DNA from 3 places in the Tessaracoccus pujii genome. Region 3 is predicted to be linked to each of the others. Evidence: riboswitches for the same ligand, from Rfam matches in the RefSeq annotation. Region 3 holds a riboswitch; each other region holds the start of a gene.
What was found. Region 3 has a riboswitch for thiamine pyrophosphate ahead of ACX1D0_RS10000 (ABC transporter substrate-binding protein). Riboswitches for the same ligand answer to the same signal wherever they lie in the genome.
Positions count from the first base shown of each region.

Region 1: it holds a riboswitch for thiamine pyrophosphate, as region 3 does, so the genes downstream of both, ACX1D0_RS09010 (thiamine ABC transporter substrate-binding protein) here and ACX1D0_RS10000 (ABC transporter substrate-binding protein) in region 3, are expected to answer to the same signal.
Region 2: it holds a riboswitch for thiamine pyrophosphate, as region 3 does, so the genes downstream of both, ACX1D0_RS00565 (ABC transporter substrate-binding protein) here and ACX1D0_RS10000 (ABC transporter substrate-binding protein) in region 3, are expected to answer to the same signal.

Region 1 covers NZ_CM137012.1:1,848,382-1,854,018, reverse strand. The annotation lists gene pgsA (phosphatidylinositol phosphate synthase) at 1-409, shown strand, start outside; gene ACX1D0_RS09020 (ABC transporter ATP-binding protein) at 396-1,370, opposite strand; gene ACX1D0_RS09015 (ABC transporter permease) at 1,364-3,028, opposite strand; gene ACX1D0_RS09010 (thiamine ABC transporter substrate-binding protein) at 3,007-4,068, opposite strand; TPP riboswitch at 4,097-4,201, opposite strand; gene disA (DNA integrity scanning diadenylate cyclase DisA) at 4,244-5,281, opposite strand; gene ACX1D0_RS09000 (ABC1 kinase family protein) at 5,320-5,637, opposite strand, start outside.
Region 2 covers NZ_CM137012.1:118,064-123,700, reverse strand. The annotation lists gene ACX1D0_RS00580 (Gfo/Idh/MocA family protein) at 1-887, opposite strand, end outside; gene ACX1D0_RS00575 (DinB family protein) at 1,008-1,529, opposite strand; gene ACX1D0_RS00570 (hypothetical protein) at 1,604-1,783, opposite strand; TPP riboswitch at 1,909-2,005, shown strand; gene ACX1D0_RS00565 (ABC transporter substrate-binding protein) at 1,995-3,065, shown strand; gene ACX1D0_RS00560 (ABC transporter permease) at 3,139-3,891, shown strand; gene ACX1D0_RS00555 (ABC transporter ATP-binding protein) at 3,888-4,565, shown strand; partial or broken gene ACX1D0_RS00550 (DUF4236 domain-containing protein) at 4,820-4,975, shown strand; gene ACX1D0_RS00545 (tetratricopeptide repeat protein) at 5,084-5,637, shown strand, end outside.
Region 3 covers NZ_CM137012.1:2,052,096-2,057,732, reverse strand. The annotation lists gene ACX1D0_RS10010 (ABC transporter ATP-binding protein) at 81-890, opposite strand; gene ACX1D0_RS10005 (ABC transporter permease) at 887-1,633, opposite strand; gene ACX1D0_RS10000 (ABC transporter substrate-binding protein) at 1,698-2,702, opposite strand; TPP riboswitch at 2,731-2,829, opposite strand; gene ACX1D0_RS09995 (TIM barrel protein) at 2,948-3,778, opposite strand; gene ACX1D0_RS09990 (Gfo/Idh/MocA family protein) at 3,958-5,151, opposite strand; gene ACX1D0_RS09985 (sugar phosphate isomerase/epimerase family protein) at 5,138-5,637, opposite strand, start outside.

The DNA of each region.
Region 1 (5,637 bases), 200 kb from region 3:
CGGCCTGGACGGCACCATGGCGAGGAAGGGCGGACGGGTGACGAGGTTCGGCGCGTTCCTGGACTCGACTCTGGACCGCCTGGCCGACGGCGCCGCGTTCGCCGGCCTGGCACTCTGGGCCGCGAGCCGCGACCAGGTCGTCCTGGGGCTGGCCCTGGCCTGCATGGTGCTGGGGTTCGCGGTGTCCTACGCGCGGGCCCGTGCCGAGGCCGAGGGCTGGGACGCCTCCGCCGGCCTGTTCGAACGGTCGGACCGGCTCGCCGTCGCAGCCGTCGGGACCCTCGCCGTCGGCCTGGGCGGGCCGACGCTCATTCTGACCGTCGCGCTCGCCGTGGTGGCCGTCGGCAGCGCCGTCACGGTGGGGCAGCGCATCCGCGCGGCCTGGAAAGGGTCCCTCACGCGGGTGTGACGGCCCCCCCGACGAGCCGTATACGCACCGTCGGACCCTCCACCCGCTCGGGAGAGGCCACCGTGGCCCGCTGCCCGTCCGGCAGGCGCACGCCGATCTCCACGTGGTCGACGGTGTAGCCCTGGTCCACGACGGCCACCTCCACGCCCGCGTCGTCGAGCACCAGCGAGCTCTGGCCCACGCCGAGGACCGCTCCCACGGGCAGGGCACCGTGCCAGCCCAGCGCCCTTGCCTGGTGCTCCGTGAGGAACGCTCTGCTTCCCAGGAATGCGGCCACCTGCTTCGAGGCCGGCGCACGCCGCAGGGCCTCGGGATCGTCCATCTGCAGGAGGGCGCCGTCGTGCAGGACCGCCACCGAATCGGCGATGGTGTAGGCCTCCTGGTGGTCATGGGTGACGTAGACCGCCGTGGTGTGGGTCTCGCGCAGGATCCTGGCCAGGTCGTCGGCGAGGCGACGGCGCAGGCCGGTGTCGAGTGCGGAGAGTGGCTCGTCGAGCAGGAGGGCCCGGGGCGAGGGGGCCAGGGAGCGCGCCAATGCCACGCGCTGCGCCTGTCCGCCCGAGAGCTCTGTGGTTCGCCGCTGCTCGTAGCCCGGCAACCCGACGAGCTCGAGCATCTCCGCCACCCTGGCGCGCTGGCCCTCGCGGCTCAGCCTGCCCAGCCCGTAGGCGATGTTCCTGCCCACCGTCATGGTCGGGAAGAGCTGCGCGTCCTGGAAGACGAGGCCGAAGTTGCGTTGGTGGACCTTGACGCCGGCGAGGTCCACGCCGTCCCAGGCGATGGACCCGGCAACCAGCGGCTCAAGGCCCGCGATGGCGCGCAGCAGCGTGGACTTGCCGGAGCCGGAGGGCCCGAGAAGGCCCACGACGCTGCCCCGCGGCACGGCCAACGAGACCTGATCGACGGCGGTGGTGCGGCCGTAACGCACGACAGCGTCGTGCACGGTCAGACCGGCTACCACGTGGCTACCTCCTTCGGGCGCGCGCGTTCAGCGACGGCCATGGTGACTCCGGCCAATCCTGCCAGGATGACGGACGCGGCCAGGGCGAGGCCGTAGTTCTCGGCGCCGGGGCGACCGAACGCACGGAAGATCAGCACGGGCAAAGTGGGGTTGTCCGGCCGTGCGAGGAACGACGTGGCGCCGAACTCGCCGAGCGACGTCGCGAAGGCGAATCCCGCGGCCAGTCCCACGCCGCGCGCCAGGTGGGGGAGCTCGATGCGCCGCAGGACCTGGCCGGGGGTGGATCCGAGTGTGGCGGCGGCCTCCAGCTGTCGGGGGTCGATGGCACGCAGCGTGGGCAGCAGCGTCCGGACCACCAGCGGGAGCGCGACCACCGCCTGCGCGATGGGGATCAGCACGATGCTGGAGCGCAGATCCAGCGGCGGCCGGTTCAGGGTGATGAGGTAGCCGAAGCCGACGGTGACCGCCGAGACGCCCAGCGGGAGCAGGAACAGGCCCTCGAGCACGGCGAGGGCCTGCCTGCCGCGTCGGCGCCGCGGCCGCCGCGACGCGACCAGCGCCACCAGGACGCCCAGCGTGAGGGCCACGGCGGTGGCGGCCAGAGCGGTCACCAGCGTCGTGCGGAGCGCCTCCCAGACGGTCGCCCCGAGGCTGTCGGCGGTGGCCAGGCGGAGGTAGTTGGCGAGGCCGAACTCCCCCTGGACGGTCAGGGAGCGCCAGAGGAGGTTGGCCAGGGGCAGCGCCAGCAGCCCGACGACGACCGCGACGGTCGCTGCGATCGCGGGCCAGTCGCGGACCAGGGAGAGGGGCCGCGCCCCTGCACTCTCGGGATGCAGGCGCAGCGCGCGGGTCATCCGCGCCTGGGCGTGGCCACTGACCCACAGGGTGGCGGTGACGATCACCAGTTGGGCGACGGACAGCGCCGCCGCGGCCGGCAGATCCAGAAGCTGCGTGGTGAGGAACCAGATCTCGGTCTCGACGGTCTGGAACCGCGTCTCGCCCAGCACCATCACGATGCCGTAGGACGAGGCGCTGAAGAGGAACACCAGGGAGGCTGACGACAGGAGCGCCGGCGCCAGCGTCGGGATGGTCACCGTCGCGAGGACACGCGCCGGGGAGGCCCCCAGGGTCGCGGCGGCCTGACCCAGCCGAGGGTCCAGACGCGCCCAGAAGGTGCCGACGGCGCGCACCACCACCGAATAGTTGAAGAACACCATCGCGGCGAGAATGGCGGCCACCGAGCCTCCCAGGCCGAGCCATCCGAGGAGGCCGTCCTCGCGCAGCAGGGAGCCGAACGCCACACCCGCCACCACCGTCGGCAGCACGAACGGAACCGCCACCAGCGCGCGCAGGGTGTCGCGGCCGCGGAAGCTGCACCGGTACAGCACGTACGCGCCCGGGAGACCCAGCGCAAGGCAGGCCGCCGTCGTGGCGAGGGCCGAGCCCAGGGTGAACCGGACGGCCCGCCAGGTGCGGGGGGAGTTGTAGACCGCGGTGAACCCGTCCAGCGTCCAGGCGGCACCGTCGTGGAAGCCGCGCGCGATGAGAGCGGCCGCCGGCCAGGCGAAGAACACCGCGAGGAAGGCGGCGGGGATCGCCGCGGCGACCACCCACCCGCCCCGCCACAGTGCCCGGGTCAACTGGTGGCGTCGGTCCACGCCCGGATCCACTCGTCGCGGGAGGCGCCGATCTCCTCCTGCGGCACCTCGATGGGCGCGTCGGGCAGCGCGGCGAACCTCTCCCACTGCTCAGGAAGGGGGGTCCCGGGGACGACGGGGAACATGTAGAGGTTCTCCGGGATGGCCGCCTGGACCTCAGGCGTGAGCATGAAGTCGATGAACTTCCGGGCCCCCACCTCGTTCTCGGCGCCCGCGATCACGCCCGCGTACTCGACCTGCCGGAAACAGGTCTCCAAGAGGGCCACGGTCGTGGACTCGTCGCCGGAGACGGTGAAGGCCGGCGAGGTCGCGTAGGACAGGACGAGCGGCCGGGGGCCCTTGCCGTCGGCGCCGGAGAAGTCGGTGTAGTAGGCGTCCGTCCAGCCCGAGGCGATCTTGGTGCCGTTGTCCATCAGCGAGCGCCAGTACTCCAGGTAGCCCTCGCCCTTGGCGCCGACGGTGGCGATGAGGAACGCCAACCCCGGCGACGACGACGCCGGGTTGGTGACCACCAGGAGGTCCTTGTACTCGGGCTCAGCCAGGTCGTCGAGGGTGACCGGCACGGGCAGGGCGTGGTCCTCGAACCAGGCCTTGTCCGCGTTGATGCAGACGTCGCCGTAGTCGACGGGGGTGAGATCCGGGGCCTGGAACTCCTCGGGCACCGTGGCCGCGGCCGGCGAGGTGTACGGCGCCAGGACGCCTTCGTCCGAGGCACGGGACGCGAAGGTGTTGTCGATACCGAACACCACGTCGCCGAGCGGGGAGTCCTTGGTGAGGATCAGCTGGTTGACCAGCGCGCCCGCGTCCCCCGGCGTCGTATAGGTCACGTCGTAGCCCGTCTGCTCGGCGAACGAGGCCTTCAGCTCGTCCGGCAGCGTGAACGCGTCGTGGGTGAAGACGGTGAGGGTGCTGGTCTCTGTGGGCCCGGCTGCCGAGGACGGGCCGGTGGTCGTCGTGGACTGCGGCGAGCCCGCGCAGGCGACGAGGGCGAGCGCCGCGACCGAGGCGGCAAGGGTCCTGGTGGTGGACGTCCTGGACATACGTGTCTCCTTTCGGAGGCTCGGCGAGGCCGAGGAGATTCTCACTCCCTACGCCGGTGCTAACCGGATCAGGTTGAGGGTCTGCGGCTTCCCGCACTCTCAGCGCCCCAGTGGCGCTCCCCTGTGTGTGCGCCCAGGCTATACCGTCGCGACGCCGGCGGAAGACGGGTCCGCGTCAGGTGATCTCTGCGATCCGCAGCATCGCGTCGCGAATCTGGCGCGCGCGGAGCTGTCCGATGCCCTCCACCTCGAGCAGGGAGCTCACCGGGGCCCCGGACAGCTCCTGGAGGGTGAACCGGTCCACGAGCTTGGCCACCAGAGGCGACGGCAGGCGGCCGACCATGGTGAGGAGCCTGACGCCGCGGGTGGTCAGCAGCTGTTCCATGGGCGGGTTCGAGCCGAAACCGAGGCGCTGGGCCACCAGCTGGCCGCTGAACAGTTCCTCGGTGGAGAAATTGTGCAGGCGCGCCAGGTCGAACTCCGCCGGCTCGTCGAGGTTGTGCGCGTAGTCCTCTGTCAGGAGCCCCGCGACACCGTCGAAACTCGTGGCGAGTTCAGCGTGCTGCATGGCCACCATGCGTCCCTCGACGCCGAGGACGTCGGCGTGGAACTGCATCTCGGAGGACAACCTGCGCGTGAGCTCCAGGCGGTGCACCACGTGAGTGAGGTCCCGTAGCGTCACCTGCTCGCCGATCTCGAGGGCGGTGAACTGATCCATCAGGTCACCCAGCCGCGTGACCACCCGTGCCAGGGTGGCCAGGGTCTGGTTGGCCCGGCTGATCACCTGGGGGGCGGTCTCGACGACGTGGCGCCGGCCCTCGAGGAAGAGCGAGACGGTGGACATGGAGGCCGACACCGTCACCACGGGCACACCGGAGGCCTGGGCCGTCCGGTCGGCCGAGCGGTGGCGGGTTCCGGTCTCCGCGGTGGGGAGGTCACCGGCCGGCACCAGGTGCACGCCGGCCGCGATGATGGTGGAGAGATCCGTCGACAGGATGATGGCACCGTCCAGCTTGGCGAGCTCGCGCAGTGCCTGCTCGGTGCACTCGACCCCGATCTGGAAGCCTCCCGAGCACACCTGGTGCACCTTCGCGTTGTTGCCCAGCACGATCAGGGCGCCGGTTCCCCCGAGCAGAATCCGGTCCAGGCCCGCGCGGAGCGGGGTGCCGGGCGCGAGCAGTTTCAGATAGCGACGGACCGTGGACTTGGGCAACGCACCTCCCCGTGGTGATCCGCCCAGTGTAGGGGCCGCTAGGAGCGTCCGGGGTCGTCCGAGAGCCGGGCCTTTCGGTCCGTGCGCTTGACGTTGCGGCGGACAGGGCGGTCGTGCCAGAGGATGGTGGCCACCATCACCAGGCCGCCGACGGCCGCGAGCAGGAAGAAGACGGTGCCCAGCGCCGGATAGCCCAGGAGGCGGGGACCGACGTCGGCGAACATCAGCAGGGCCGCCGCGATGGTGATGGCCGCGAGGATCAGGGCGGTCGACAGGCGGTTGGCCACCTGCTGCAGCACCATCAGCATCCGGCTCTCATCGAACGCGTCGATCTTGAACGCCAGTTCGCCCTCGGT
Region 2 (5,637 bases), 1.4 Mb from region 3:
AGCAGGTCGCTCACGTCGAGCGTCGCGCCCTTGGCGTAGTCCTCGCCTTCGGTCTTGACGCTCAGGGTCGCGCCGTCGCCGGACTGCTCGAAGACCTCCTCGGTGCCATAGAAGCGGAACCGGGACTCGTGGCCCTTCCAGTAGCCCACCCGGCGGAACTCGTTGGTGCGCATCGCGCCGCCGTCGGCGAGCTCGAACAGGGCGGTCATGTTGGAGAAGTCGTTGCCCCAGCGGGAGATGGACTTGTCGAAGATGCCGTCGGTCCCTGTGTCGACGATGCCGAGGCACGACACGGAGGTGGCGTAGGTGGGCAGCGCCCCGAGCACGCCGCCGATGGCGTGGGTCGGATACAGCATGGGCGGGTAGCTGGCGGTCGGCTTCCAGTCCTCCCCGCCGCTGAACTGGTAGGCGGCGGAGAATCCGTTGTCCATGTCGTGGACGTAATCGCCCTCGGAGTAGAAAACGCGGCCCAATTCGCCGTCGGCGATCCGCTTGCGCGCGTAGATCACGGCGGGGTTGTAGTAGCTGGTCTCCCCCATCATGTAGATCAGGCCGGTCTCCTCGACCTTGGCGACGATGGCTGCGATCTCCTCCGCGCTGATGGCCATCGGGACCGCCGAGTAGACGTTCTTGCCCGCCTCGAGCGCCTTGAGGGCCAGCTCACCGTGGCTCCAGCGCTGCGTCATGATCGCCACCGAGTCCACATCGGAGGCCAACAGGGCGTCGACGTCCGCGAAACTCCCGGCCAGGCCGTACTGCTCGACGTGCTGCGCGGCCCGCTCCGGAACGAGGTCGGTGACGTAGACCTCCTCGACGGCTGGGTGCAACTGCCAGAGGCTGATGAAACTCCGGGCGAACTGGCCGGTTCCGATGACACCGATCTTCATGAGGGTGCAGTCCTTTCGACTGAATGCGTGGGCCGCGGCGACGCGGCGACTGCAAAGTTACCCACTGACGCCCCCTCCGCGCTCCATGCTCGACCTGTGCGACCGTCAGATCGACGGGCCTCAGCGCAGCTCCAGTGTGAGTTGGGCCCGGTGATGCCGGTAGTGCCGAGGAGCCCACCTGAGCACGTCGGCTCGGTTCATCCACGGCTGGAAGTACGGATCCCAGTTCTCCGGCACGCTCATCCCCCGCCCGAGCTCCGCCGGCGTGGCCCCGTCCGCCCAGCCGATCAACCAGGAGGTGTCGCGGCGCATCCACCCTTGGATCAGCCTGAGTGGCACCACACGCCCACCCGCGGCGCTTGCCGCATAGTTGATCCACCCGTAAGGCCGGCTGGCGGCGGCCAGGAGCCTGGCCCATGCTCGCGATGCGCCAGGCGGCAGGCGCGAGAAGCCACCGATCAAGGGGATGAACACCCTGGCGATTCGCTGACCGAACCACAGGTGGAACAGCATCTCCCGGTTGGTCCACCTCGTGCCAATGGTGCGTGCGTCCAGCCGCGCGTCGGCGGCGCCCGCTATCAAGCGGTCGAAGTCCTCCCGCATCCATTCCAGTTCCGCGCGGGCCTCGGGGTCCACAGCCACCAGTCCACACTACGCACACACCACGGGCGCCGGTGGAGGGGCCGACACCGGACCTGTTGCATGAACCGGGTACGTCAGGGGGTCAGGGCTGCGGCGCTGCGCGACCAGTCCAGGCCGTCGATCCATGCCATCGAGTGCTGCGACGGGACCATCGAGTGGTTCGAAGCGTCCGCGGTGCTGTCCCGATTGCACAGGCCGCCGAGAGCGACATCGACGGGCAGGCCGTGCAGGTCTATGCCGGGCCCGGCTGCCACTTCGTGCAGTACGGCCTGCGCAGGGGCGAGATGTTCAGGCGATACGGCCTCCAGGGTCTCGGCCTGAGGACTCGGTCCACCTTGCGGGAGCCGGTCGAGCGTGCGGCCGAGGATCCCCTAGACTGGCCCGCGACACGGGGTGCCCCCAGACGAGGGGCTGAGAACACACCCGCGAACCTGATTCAGGTAATTCTGACGGAGGAACTGTCCTGTGACCACGTTTACGCTCCCCACCATCCCCCGACGCGCCACGAAATCCGGGCCGTGGCGCCGGCTCATCGCCGCCCTCGCCACACTCGCCGCCGTCACCCTGGGCGTCACCGGATGCGGGCCCGACGCCGGCGCCGCGATCCCCGACGACACCACCGTCGTGCGCTTCGCCCTCGACTGGACCCCCAACACCAACCACACCGGCCTGTACGTGGCACTCGAGCGCGGCTACTTCGACGAGGCCGGGATCGAGGTGGAACTCCTGCCGTTCAACCAGTCGCTACCCGACCAGTTGATCGACGCCGGCCAGGCTGAGTTCGGGGTCAGCTTCCAGAGCAACTTCACCGTCGCGAAGGCCGCCGGCGCCGAGATCGTCTCCGTCATGGCCGTGCTGCAGAAGTGGGCCACCGCAATCGCGGTCAAGGCCGACGGCGGCATCGCCCGCCCGGCCGACCTCGACGGCCGCACCTACGCCGGATTCGGTGAACCTGCCGAGGAACTCATGATGCAGCGGGTCATTCAGGCCGACGGCGGCGCCGGGGACTTCGAGACGGTCACCCTGGGCACGTCCGCGTACGAGGCCCTCTACGCAGACCGCGCGGACTTCACGGTCCCCTTCCTCGCCTGGGAGGGCATCGAGGCGGAGCACCGCGGCTACCCCCTGCGCTACTTCCACTACACCGACTACGGCTTCCCCGACACCTACAACGTCATCGTGTCCGGGAGCCCGGACTGGATCTCGGAGCACCCGGACCAGGCACGCGCGTTCGTGACCGCCCTGGTCCGCGGCTACGAGTTCGCCGCCGAAAGCCCCGACGAGGCCGCCCAGATCCTCATCGACGCCAACCCGGGCTTCTTCACCGACACCGATCTCGTCATCGAAAGCCAGCGCATGCTGTCCGACGAATACCTCACCGACGACGCGGGACTGGTGGGCACCCAGACAGAAGACACGTGGCAGCGCTACGGGCGCCTCCTCGTGGACAACGGCCTCCTCGACGGTCCCGACGGCCGGCCGCTGACCACCGAACCGGACTGGGCCGGTTACTTCACCGATGACCTCGTCGGCTGACACAGCCGCCCTCCCGCGACGGCCACCTCCGCGACACAGCCGGCGAGGCGAGCGCCTCCGGGCGGTGTGGCCGGTGGCGGTGAGCCTGGCCGTCCTGCTGACGCTGTGGGAGCTCGCGGTCGCGGTGTTCCAGCCCCGGCCGTCGATCCTGCCGCCACCGAGCCGCATCGCCGAGCAGGCGCTCATCCACGCCCCCCAGCTCGCTGAGCACACCTGGGCCACCCTCATCGTGACACTGGCCGGGTTCACCTGCTCGCTCGCCTTCAGCTGGGCGGTCGCCATCACCGTCGACTTCAACGACACCCTGCGCCGGGCGATCACACCGCTCCTCGTCGCGTCCCAAACCATCCCGATCATCGCGATCGCGCCCCTGATGATCCTGTGGTTCGGGTTCGGCCTGCTGCCGAAGATACTGCTCGTGGTGCTCGTCACCTTCTTCCCCATGCTCCTGGGGCTGATCGAGGCCTTCCGCGCCACACCCTCCGGCAAGGCAGAACTCCTCGCGAGCATGGGAGCCACCCGCTGGCAGCAATTCCGCTACCTGCGACTGCCCCAGGCGCTACCGGCGTTCTTCACCTCGCTGCGGATCGCCGTCACCTACGCCGTCGTCGGCGCCATCTTCGCCGAATACGCCGGCTCCACCGCCGGCCTCGGGGTCTACATGGCAGTCCAGAAGAACGCCTTCCGAACCGACCTCGTGCTCGCCGCCGTCGCGACCACCGCCGCGGTCAGCATCACCCTCTTCGCTCTGGCCGTGCTCGCCGAACGACTCGTCGCCCCGTGGGCACGACGAGTCCGGCACGACCCCGCAGGGCGGCGCCGGTGAACGCCCCCATCCTCCAGGTACAGCACCTCAGCCACCACTACCCCGACGGCACCGCCACGCTCGACGCCCTCAGCTTCGACCTCCACGAGGCCGAAGTGGTCTCCCTCATCGGCCCCAGCGGCTGCGGCAAGAGCACCCTGCTCCGCGTGCTCCTCGGACTCGAGCAACCCACCTCAGGGCAAGTGACCCTCCGCCCGGGCACCCCGAAGCACCCCTTCGCCTACCACGCCCAGGACGACAACCTCTTCGAATGGCGCACCGTCATCGACAACGCCGCGCTCGGCCTCGACGTGGCCCGGCGGAATCGGGCGGCGAGCAGGGCCCTGGTCCGCGCCATGCTCCCCGAGTTCGGCCTCGACGGCTTCGGCGACCACTTCCCCAGCCAACTGTCCGGGGGAATGCGACAACGCACCGCCCTGCTGCGCACCGTCGCCCAACATCGCCCGATCCTATTGCTCGACGAGCCCTTCAGCGCACTCGACGCCCTCACCCGCTCCGACCTCAACACCTGGCTCAGAGACGCAGCCACGCGCCACGGCTGGACGATCCTGCTCGTCACCCACGACCAGGCAGAAGCAAGGTTCCTCTCCCACCGCATCATCGAACTCAGCGCTCGACCGGCCACCGTGATAGGGATGTTGCACGATTCTGCGAGTGGCAAGCATCAGTCCTAGTCAAACCGGCTCCCCGGGCAGGAGTCGAACCTGCTGCGCTAATCCTGATTCAAAGAGGGTCGAGAGTGGGCCTTCTCGTCGGTTCTCGTCCCGCCTCCCCGCTCAGCTCTCCCATGGCGTCGGTTCTCATCCGCTCTCATCTGGTCCGACGGGCCGCCGTTTGTGACCAGGTTGTGACCAGGCTTGCCCTCGGGAAAAGGAGGAAGTCCCGGCCTTCGCCGTCGGGTGGCCCGGCCCACCCATAGGATGCGGGCATGGGGTTCCGCATGCGCAAGTCATTCAAGGTCATGCCGGGGGTTCGGATGACGGTCACGCCCCGGGGGGTCAGCACCTCAGTAGGCAGCAAGTACGGCCGGGTCTCGGCCCACTCAAGTGGACGTGTCACCACGAGCGCCAGCGTCCCCGGAACGGGTGTTTCCTACGTCTCCACGTCCAGCGGGGGGCGACGGAGCCCCTCCCCGAGTGCGAGGGTATCCGCCGCACAGTCCCCTGCGCCACCGAAGCCAGTAGCACCGGGATTGCTCGCGCCGAAGTGGGAGAAGGAGTTGTTCAAGGCGCTGGTGGCTCAGAACGTGGGCGCGCTGGCCGGTATCGCACATACGTACCCAGAGGCGCGCTACATATGCATGGCATTGGACGCTTTCATGTACCAGGGGCCGGACAAGGACGAGCGCGGCCGTCCGATCTTGGAAGAGCTCTGGCAGTCGGGCTTTGACCCCGAACAGGATCGGTTCATGCAGAAGTACGTGGCCAGTGCCACGACCTCAATCAGCGTCGCGCCAGGAATCAGCGCAAGCCTCCCCCTGAGCCGCCAGGCAATCGGGTTGGCTCTGGCAGAGCTACGCCAGGAGTCGGGCGACCTCGCCGGCGCAACCGACTTGGTGGAGTCATTGGAGCCCTCTACGCTCGCCGCGGTATCGCTCGCAGAGCTGTACGGTGCCCAGGCCCGATGGCAGGACGTCGTGGATCTGACGAACGGACTTGAGGGCAACGACGATTTCACCATCTTCCTCCTGACACAGCGCGGCATCGCTCTCCGCGAGCAGGGCTACTTCGAAGCAGCCCGTGAAGC
Region 3 (5,637 bases):
GAGCGATGGACAGGCTGATCAACACGGTCGGTCGCGCTCGCTTTGATCTCAGTCGACGACAATCTCCCTGTCGGCGACGTTCAAGACTGAGCACTTTCGACGGGCGGTGAAATCGTCCAGTCTCTCAGCGTCGTCCACACTCCCCTTCGGGCCGAAGGGCCTAACGCACTGGATTGAAGATCAGCGGGTACCGGCGTGATCCCGTCGCGGCTCGATACGGCTACTGCCATCCGATCTTTGGCTGTCGACACCCCTACCACGCTGGCCGGTCGAGCGCTGAGTTCGATGATGCGGTGGGAGAGGAACCTTGCTTCGGCCTGGTCGTGGGTGACGAGGAGGATGGTCCAGCCGTGGCGCGTGGCTGCGTCTCTGAGCCAGGTGTTGAGGTCGGAGCGGGTGAGGGCGTCGAGGGCGCTGAAGGGCTCGTCGAGCAGCAGGATCGGGCGGTGTTGGGCGACGGTGCGCAGGAGGGCGGTGCGTTGTCGCATGCCCCCGGACAGTTGGCTGGGGAAGTGGTCGCCGAAGCCGTCGAGGCCGAACTCGAGGAGCATGGCGCGGACCAGGGCCCTGCTCGCTGCCCGATTCCGCCGGGCTACGTCGAGGCCTAGCGCGGCGTTGTCGACGACGGTGCGCCATTCGAAGAGGTTGTCGTCCTGGGCGTAGTAGGCGAAGGGGTGCTCCGGGGTGCCCGGGCGCAGGGTCACTTGCCCTGTGGTGGGTTGCTCGAGTCCGAGGAGGACGCGAAGCAGGGTGCTCTTTCCGCAGCCGCTGGGGCCGATGAGGGAGACCACTTCGGCCTCGTGCAGGTCGAAGCTGAGGGCGTCGAGCGTGGCGGTGCCGTCGGGGTAGTGGTGGCTGAGGTTCTGCACCTGGAGGATGGGGGCGTTCACCGGCGCCGTCCTGCGGTGTCCTGCCGGACTCGTAGTGCCCATGGGGCGACGAGTCGTTCGGCGAGCACGGCCAGTGCGAAGAGGGTGATGCTAACCGCGGCGGTGGTCGCGACGGCGGCCAGCACGAGGTCGGTTCGGAAGGCGTTCTTCTGGACTGCCATGTAGACGCCGAGGCCGGCGGTGGAGCCGGCGTACTCGGCGAAGATGGCGCCGACGACGGCGTAGGTGACGGCGATCCGCAGCGAGGTGAAGAACGCCGGTATTGCCTGAGGCAGCCGCAGGAATCGAAACTGCTGCCAGCGGGTGGCTCCCATGCTCGCGAGGAGTTCCGCCTTCCCGGAGGGCGTGGCGCGGAAGGCCTCGATCAGCCCCAGCAGCATGGGGAAGAACGTGACGAGCACCACGAGCAGTACCTTCGGCAGCAGACCGAACCCGAACCACAGGATCATCAGGGGCGCGATCGCGATGATCGGGATGGTTTGGGACGCGACGAGGAGCGGGGTGATCGCCCGGCGCAGGGTGTCGTTGAAGTCGACGGTGATGGCCACCGCCCAGCTGAAGGCGAGCGAGCAGGTGAACCCCGCCAGGGTCACGATGAGGGTGGCCAAGGTGTGCTCGGCCAGCTCGGGGGCGTGGAGGAGCGCCTGCTCGACGATGCGGCTCGGTGGCGGCAGGATCGATGGCCGGGGCTGGAACACCGCCACCGCGAGCTCCCACAGCGTCAGCAGGACGGCCACGCTCACCCCCACCGGCCATCCCACCCGGAGGGGTTCGCAGTCGCGAAGGCGCCCGCCTCGTCCGGCCCGGTCAGCCGATGAGGTCATCGGTGAAGTAGTCGGCCCAGTCCGGTTCGGTGGTCAGCGGCCGGCCGTCGGGGCCGTCGAGGAGGCCGTTGTCGACGAGGAGGCGACCGTATTGCTGCCACGTGTCTTCGGTCTGGGTGCCCACGCGTCCTGCGTCGTCGGTGAGGTATTCGTCGGAGAGCATGCGCTGGCTTTCGATGACGAGATCGGTGTCGGTGAAGAAGCCGGGGTTGGCGTCGATGAGGATCTGGGCGGCCTCGTCGGGGCTGTCGGCGGCGAACTCGTAGCCGCGGACCAGGGCGGTCACGAACGCGCGTGCCTCGTCCGGGTGCTCCGAGATCCATTCTGGGCTCCCGGACACGATCACGTTGTAGGTGTCGGGGAAGCCGTAGTCGGTGTAATGGAAGTAGCGCAGCGGGTAGCCCCGGTGCTCCGCCTCGATGCCCTCCCAGGCGAGGAAGGGGACCGTGAAGTCCGCGCGGTCTGCGTAGAGGGCCTCGTAGGCGGACGTGCCCAGGGTGACCGTCTCGAAGGCCCCTGCGCCGCCGTCGGCCTGGATGACCCGTTGCATCATGAGTTCCTCGGCAGGTTCACCGAATCCGGCGTAGGTGCGTCCGTCGAGGTCGGCCGGGCGGGCGATGCCGCCGTCGGCCTTCACGGCGATGGCGGTGGCCCACTTCTGCAGCACGGCCATGACGGAGACGACCTCGGCGCCCGCGGCCTTCGCGACCGTGAAGTTGCTCTGGAAGCTGATGCCGAACTCGGCTTGGCCGGCGTCGATCAGCTGGTCGGGCAGGGACTGGTTGAACGGCAGGAGTTCCACCTCGATCCCGGTCTCGTCGAAGTAGCCGCGTTCAAGTGCCACGTACATGCCGGTGTGGTTGGTGTTGGGGGTCCAGTCGAGGGCGAAGCGCACCGCGGTGGTGTCGGCGGAGATCGCGGCACCGGCGTCGGGTCCACACCCGGCGGAACCCAGAGTGACTACGGTGATGGTGGCGAGGGCGGTCACGAATCGACGCCAAGGAGGGGGGAGCGTACGGGTGGTCACAGGACAGTTCCTCCGTCAGAATTACCTGAATCAGGTTCGCGGGTGTGTTCTCAGCCCCTCATCTGCGGGGGCACCCCGTGTCGCGGGCGAGTCTACGGGCGCCCTGTGGCTGGCCGGGGGCGGGTTCGGCGAGCCTTCGCCGTTCGGCGCTTTCCGCGAGGCTGGAAGTGCCCCCACAATCGCAACGTGAGGATCTCCCGCGGCGGTCAGGCGAAGGCTGCCGTGAAGGCATCCAGGGCAGCGTCCGAATCGCCTTTGGCGAAGGCCTCCATCGCGACCACGCCGGTGTAGCCAATGTCTCTCAGCACGCGGGCGACCGCGGCGTAGTTGAGTTCGCCTGTGCCGGGTTCGCAGCGCCCTGGGACGTCCGCGACCTGGATCTCGCCGATCCACGGCTGGCTCGCCTTGACCAGTTCAATCAGGTTCCCCTCACCGATCTGGGCGTGGTAGAGGTCCAGGTTCATTCTGAGATTCGGGGAGTTGACGGCGGACACCAGGGTTCTTGTGTCACTGGCCAGCGCGAACGGTGTACCGGGGTGGTCCACCGGAAGGTTCAGGTTCTCCAAGGTGAACACCTTGTCGTGCTTCGCACCCAGATCGGCCAGGAGGCGCAGGGTGTCGGCTGCGCGAAGCCACATGGCGGGAGTGACGACGTCGACAGGCCTGACCGGGAGACCTCCCTCGCCCAGGCCGGTGCCATGCACGTTAAGGCTCGGGCAGTTGAGCATTTTGGCTACCTCGATCGACCTCTCGGCCGTCGAGAGGAACGTCGCGATCCCGTCGTCCTCGGTGAGGTTGCCGCTGAGATACCCGGTCATGGAGACAATCGAGGCTGGGGACGCGGCGAGAGCTTCGATGTCCTTGTCCGCCCAGCCCCAGATCTCGACGAGCAGGCCACGGTCATGGATACGCCGAACCCTGTCGATGAACGGCAAGTCCAGGTAGATCATCTCGGCGCTGGCAGCCAGCCGGTATCCGGTCGTTGACCGCGCAGTCTGGTCGCTATCCGGCGAAGTGGCCTTCAAGTTCTCCGTCATTTGGTCTGTCTTCCTCGTGTCAGCACGGGCCGCTGTGGCTCGACTCGCAGCGATAATTGGGTAGTCGGTTGGGGTTCCAGGTCCCGGAGCCCCAACCGACAGGCTCGCGTCGTGCCTGAGGGCGGATGTCCCTCCGTTGTCAAACAGCCAGCCAGCGAGGACGACGCGAGATCCGTGTGTCAGACTCCGGGTACGTCAACCCAGCGCCGCCCGGCCGCCGACTCCTCGACCGCATCGAGGACGACGCTGACGCGCCACGCGTCCTCGAAACCTGGCATGGGATCACGGTCGGACGAGAGGGCATCGATCAGCTCGTGGATCTCGATCACCTTCAGCTCGTGAACGCCCAGCGGGGCCCCGGCGAATGGCCAGAACTTCCCGTAGTCGCCGTGACCAGGGCCCATCGGGACGTCACGGAATCCGCGCTGCAGCTCGTCACCCTCTGCCAGGTAGAGCTCCAGCTTGTAGGCGTCCTGCTGCGTGAAGCGCAGGGCGCCCTTGCTTCCGGTGACCTCGACGGCTAGCTCGTAGGCGCGCCCGGTCGCGACCCGGCTCGCCTCGAATGTGCCGACAGCGCCGCTGGCGAACTGTGCCAGGAACTGGATGATGTCGTCATTCTCGACCTGGCGAAGCGGGGCGCTCTCCGCGGCCTTGGTGCCGTATCCGAAGACTCCAGCGGGTTCGGGGCGTTCGGTGATGACCGTCGTGCTGAGAGCGCTGACCGTCTTGATCGGCCCGACCAGTTCGTGGGCGAGGGCGACGATATGGGCGCCGAGGTCGCCCAGGGCACCAGAGCCTGCCCGTGCCCTTTCGAAGCGCCACGTGAACGGCACACTCGGGTCCGTGACGGCGTCAAGCGCGAACGTGGCCTTGAAGGCCCAGATGTCGCCGAGCGCTCCTGAGGAGATGAGCTCCTTGGCGTACTCAATCGCCGGGTTCCGCACGTAGTTGAACCCCACGATGGTACGGACGCCGGCTTCCTTGGCGGCCAGGTACATGGTCTCCGCGTCGGCCGCAGTGAGGGCGAGGGGCTTCTCGCAGTACACGTCCTTGCCGGCCGCGATGGCCGCCATGGCGATCTCGAAGTGCAGCCAGTTCGGGGTGACGATGTCGACCAGGTCAATGTCGGGGTCCGCGACGGCGTCACGCCAATCTGTGCCCCACTTCGCGTAGCCGAGCGTCCGAGCGCCATCCTCCGCCATCTTCTCGTTGGCATCAATGAGGATGCTCAGCTCGGGCTTCAGCGGCAACTCGCCGTACACCGCCTCGACGTTGCGGAATCCGAGGGTGTGCGACTTCGCCATGAGGCCGCTGCCGATCATTGCGATGCGAAGCGCCTTGGCGTTGCTTCCTGTTGTGTCATGCGTGGGCACGGTGAGCCTCTCCTTCAGTGTTGATGAGCTTGAGGGCGTCGTTGAGTGTGCCGGCGGCGTAGACGATCCCCTCTTCGGTGTTGAGATCCCAGTCTTCGTTTTCGATCGAGATGGTGTCGTCGTACCCGGCCCGCTGCAGCGCAGCGATGAAGCCGGCCCACCAGTTGGTGTCATGGCCGCGGCCGGCGGCGGCGAACTGCCAGGGTGCATCTGCGGGGGGTCGCGTGGTGGTGTAGCCCTCGCCGAGTGGGTAGGGGTTCTCGGATTCTGGGATCCGGCTGAATCGGTCGTCCAGGACGCCGTAGCGCGCGATCGACTCGGCGTTCAGGATGGTGTCCTTGGCCGCGGCCTGCCAGATCCGTCCGGACAGCTGCTCGACGGCGCGGATCGGATCGATTCCCTGCCAGAACATGTGACTGGGGTCGAGGTTGACGCCGAGAGCGTCCGAGCCGACCTCCTCAATCAGCCGGGCAAGCGTCGGCGGGT